Regions from separate parts of the Enterobacter sp. PL_is511 genome, predicted to be linked through region 2. Evidence: predicted binding sites of a transcription regulator. Region 2 holds the regulator's gene; the other holds the start of a gene.

Region 1 (2,403 bases), on a different contig from region 2:
AGCGGGCCGTCTGCCGATTTTGGTCGTGCGTGATAAGCAGGCATATTCTCCCCCTGCGAGGGAATAGAGGTCTCACCCGCCGTGATGGCGTCTTCAGACGTTGAGACGATGGTTGAGGCATGCGGGGCCGCAGCAGGTGCAAAACCGGTTTTTTCAGTCATGGCATTCTCCGTACCAATCAGTTAGCGCAAAGGTAAATATAGACACCAGGTTAACAACTCACAGTGCCTTAAACGGTCTATCTTTTGTGCAGCACCTGACGATATAACTTGTTAATGTGATGTAAATCACTTTTTGGTGGAAATTCAATGCAATCATTTTCATTCATGGTGAGATGTGTCACGAAATTATGCTTACTGCTTCTGTAAAGTACCGTTTTACTTCTTCTGACTAACCGACCCACAGAGGAGTCACCTATGTCTAAGTCTGATGTTTTTCATCTCGGCCTCACTAAAAACGATTTACAAGGGGCTACGCTCGCTATCGTCCCTGGCGATCCTGAGCGTGTGGAAAAGATCGCCGCGCTGATGGATAAGCCGGTCAAGCTGGCTGCCCATCGTGAGTTCACCACCTGGCGCGCAGAGCTGGATGGCAAAGCGGTGATCGTGTGCTCTACCGGTATCGGTGGTCCGTCTACGTCTATTGCTGTTGAAGAGCTGGCGCAGCTGGGCATTCGTACTTTCCTGCGTATCGGTACCACCGGCGCTATCCAGCCGCACATCAACGTCGGCGACGTGCTGGTCACGACCGCGTCCGTCCGTCTGGACGGTGCAAGCCTGCACTTTGCACCGATGGAATTCCCGGCAGTGGCGGATTTCGAGTGCACCACCGCGCTGGTTGAAGCCGCGAAATCCGTGGGCGCAACCACCCACGTGGGCGTAACCGCCTCTTCCGACACCTTCTACCCGGGCCAGGAGCGTTACGACACCTTCTCTGGCCGCGTGGTAAGCCGCTTCAAAGGCTCCATGGAAGAGTGGCAGTCAATGGGTGTGATGAACTACGAAATGGAATCCGCCACGCTGCTGACCATGTGCGCAAGCCAGGGTCTGCGTGCCGGTATGGTGGCGGGCGTTATCGTCAACCGTACCCAGCAGGAGATCCCGAACGCCGAAACCATGAAGCAGACCGAAAGCCATGCAGTGAAAATCGTGGTCGAAGCCGCGCGTCGCCTGATCTAGTCCCCTCCTTTCGAAATCAAAGGCCGGCACGTTCGGCCTTTATTTTTTGCGTAGCGCCTCGCAGGAAAACCCTTTCAAACTGGACGTTTATACAGCACAATCTTATTTTGTGCGGGTAATACGTTGATGCAGGGGGCATTGTGGATATCTCAATCCTGATTTATGCGGTGATTGCGCTGGTGGGCGTGGCGATAGGCTGGCTCATTTCCAGCTATCAGCATGCACAGCAGAAGGCCGAACAGCTGGCAGAGCGCGAAGAGATCGTCGCTGAATTAAGTGCGGCAAAGCAGCAGCTTGCCCTGAGTGACCACTGGCGCGACGAGTGCGAGCTGCTTAACAACGAGCTGCGCAATCTCCGTGATATCAACACCTCGCTGGAGGCCGATCTCCGCGAAGTGACCACCCGCCTTGAATCCACTCAGCTGCATGCGGAAGACAAAATCCGCCAGATGATCAACAGCGAGCAGCGCCTCAGCGAACAGTTTGAGAACCTCGCCAACCGTATTTTCGAGCACAGCAACCGTCGCGTTGATGAACAGAACCGCCAGAGCCTTAACAGCCTGCTGACGCCGCTGCGTGAACAGCTGGACGGTTTTCGTCGTCAGGTGCAGGACAGTTTTGGTCAGGAAGCCCGCGAGCGGCACACTCTGGCGCATGAGATTCGCAATCTCCAGCAGCTGAATGCCCAGATGGCGCAGGAAGCGGTCAACCTGACCCGCGCGCTCAAAGGGGATAACAAAACCCAGGGCAACTGGGGAGAAGTGGTGCTGACCCGCGTACTGGAAGCCTCCGGCCTGCGGGAAGGATATGAATACGAAACGCAGGTGAGTATCGAAAACGACGCCCGCTCGCGCATGCAGCCGGATGTGATTGTGCGGCTGCCGCAGGGTAAAGATGTGGTGATTGACGCCAAAATGACCCTGGTGGCGTATGAGCGTTACTTCAACGCGGAGGATGACTACACCCGCGAATCGGCGCTGCAGGAGCACATTGCCTCCGTGCGTAGCCACATTCGCCTGCTCGGCAGAAAAGACTATCAGCAGTTGCCGGGTCTCCGCTCGCTGGACTATGTCCTGATGTTTATTCCGGTAGAGCCCGCGTTTCTGCTGGCACTCGACAGGCAGCCTGAACTCATCACCGAAGCGCTCAAAAATAACATTATGCTGGTCAGCCCTACCACGTTGCTGGTGGCGTTACGTACCATTGCGAACCTGTGGCGCTATGA
Region 2 (2,403 bases):
ATGGACTCTTCTTTTGGCGTGTAGTAGGTAAACACGCGCGGTCCACCGTGAATGAACACATAGCGCGGCAGCAGCGTCCCGTCAACTTCCAGCGGTTCAAGCGGGTCAGGTAAGTCATGCGCCAGACACTGGGCGCGAAGCGTCAGTAAGTCTGCCTTCGAGTTATAAGGCAAAACGTACATAATAGGACGTGACGTATCGAGCCCCAATTCCAGCGCGGGTTCTGCTGGGATAGACTTGCTTTTTACCAGGATGCTTAATGGTAAATTAAGTAATTTGTAGTAAATTCGTGGCCAGCCGGACATAAACGATGTAAAGCCTCTGGTTAATAATGCAATTGCGGCGCAAGGATAACAGAAAGCGCGCAAAATTTCTGTTGTTACCCGTCATACTTCAGGCTGTAGCGAAACGCGCTACAGTTCCTGTTACTGACGCTTTTTTTCATAAAAGGTTCTTTTAATGGCCAATAATACCACTGGGTTAACGCGTATCATCAAAGCCGCCGGCTATTCATGGAAAGGTTTCCGTGCCGCGTGGATCAACGAAGCCGCCTTTCGCCAGGAGGGCGTCGCCGCTATCATCGCGGTGATCGTCGCCTGTTACCTTGATGTTGATGCTATTACCCGCGTACTTCTTATCGGTTCCGTGCTTCTGGTGATGATAGTGGAAATTCTTAATAGCGCTATTGAGGCCGTGGTTGATCGCATTGGTTCAGATTTCCATGAACTTTCTGGCCGTGCAAAAGACATGGGCTCTGCTGCCGTGTTGCTGGCGATTATCACTGCCGCTATCACCTGGGTCACGCTGCTTTGGTCACATTTCCGATGAGCCTCGAGGAATAATTAAGTCCCTGGTTTTTTGTGCAGTTTTTGGTTCCAAAATCGCCTTTGACTGTATATACTCACAGCATAACTGTATATACACCCAGGGGGCGGAATGAAAGCGTTAACGACCAGGCAGCAAGAGGTGTTTGATCTCATCCGGGATCATATCGGCCAGACGGGTATGCCACCCACGCGTGCGGAAATCGCGCAGCGTCTGGGTTTCCGTTCTCCAAATGCTGCCGAAGAACACCTGAAAGCGCTGGCGCGTAAGGGCGTGATTGAGATTGTTTCGGGCGCGTCACGTGGTATCCGCCTGCTGGTGGAAGAAGAGACGGGCATTCCGCTGGTGGGGCGTGTTGCTGCCGGTGAGCCTTTACTGGCACAGCAGCATATTGAAGGCCATTACCAGGTCGATCCAGCCATGTTCAAACCGAGCGCTGATTTCCTGCTGCGCGTCAGCGGTATGTCGATGAAAGACATCGGTATTCTTGACGGCGATCTGCTTGCGGTGCACAAAACGCAGGATGTACGTAACGGCCAGGTAGTCGTCGCGCGCATTGATGATGAAGTCACCGTCAAACGTCTGAAAAAACAGGGGAACACCGTTCAGCTACTGCCTGAAAACAACGAGTTCTCCCCGATTGTGGTCGATCTTCGCGAACACAACTTCTCTATCGAAGGGCTGGCGGTTGGGGTCATTCGCAACGGCGAATGGCTGTAACCTCTTCCTGACAGGCTATGGCGCCGCTGTAGCCTGCTTCATTCTCCACACCCGGTATTTTTCATGTCACTGCTGACGGCATCCGATAAGGCATTGTGGCGTCTTGCTCTTCCGATGATCTTCTCCAATATTACCGTTCCCTTGCTGGGTCTGGTCGATACGGCCGTTATTGGCCATCTTGATTCGCCTGTTTATCTTGGCGGCGTGGCGATTGGCGCGACGGCAACCAGCTTCCTGTTTATGCTGCTGCTCTTTTTGCGTATGAGCACCACCGGGCTCACGGCACAGGCTTATGGTGCAAAAGATCCGCTGCGTCTGGCGCGCGCGCTGGTCCAGCCGCTGATCCTCGCGCTTGGCGCGGGGGCGTTAATCGTTTTATTGCGTGCGCCCCTGATCGACCTTGCGCTTCATGTTGTTGGCGGCAGCGAGGCGGTATTAGAGCAGGCGCGACGTTTCCTTGAAATCCGCTGGCTCAGCGCGCCCGCGTCACTGGCTAACCTGGTTCTGCTGGGGTGGCTATTGGGCGTGCAGTACGCCCGTGCACCCGTGATTTTGCTGGTGGTGGGTAACCTGCTCAATATCGTTTTGGATGTCTGGCTGGTCATGGGTCTGCATATGAACGTGCAGGGCGCGGCGCTGGCGACGGCGATTGCCGAGTACGGAACCTTTATTATTGGCCTGTGGATGGTCTGGCGCGTGCTGGCGATGCGCGGCATCTCCCTGGCGCTGCTCAAAACCGCATGGCGCGGCAATATCCGTAAGCTGCTGGCGCTTAACCGAGACATCATGCTGCGCTCGCTGCTGCTTCAGCTCTGCTTCGGAGCGCTGACGGTCTTCGGGGCTCGACTGGGGCCAGAA

Evidence for each region. The regulator LexA, encoded in region 2, represses DNA repair genes until DNA is damaged. The targets are predictions, from matches to a motif close to TNCTGTATGTACATACAGNA.
Region 1: rmuC (DNA recombination protein RmuC) is a predicted target of LexA. The motif match lies at 1,256-1,275, and genes of this name have one in related genera.

The regions. Positions count from the first base shown of each region.
Region 1 covers NZ_JBVPGP010000015.1:64,137-66,539, forward strand. Annotated here, with positions in the region: gene AC0TN7_RS03105 (dienelactone hydrolase family protein) at 1-161, opposite strand, end outside; gene udp (uridine phosphorylase) at 417-1,178, shown strand; gene rmuC (DNA recombination protein RmuC) at 1,319-2,403, shown strand, end outside.
Region 2 covers NZ_JBVPGP010000013.1:68,317-70,719, reverse strand. Annotated here, with positions in the region: gene plsB (glycerol-3-phosphate 1-O-acyltransferase PlsB) at 1-305, opposite strand, end outside; gene AC0TN7_RS01675 (diacylglycerol kinase) at 460-828, shown strand; gene lexA (transcriptional repressor LexA) at 937-1,545, shown strand; gene dinF (MATE family efflux transporter DinF) at 1,609-2,403, shown strand, end outside.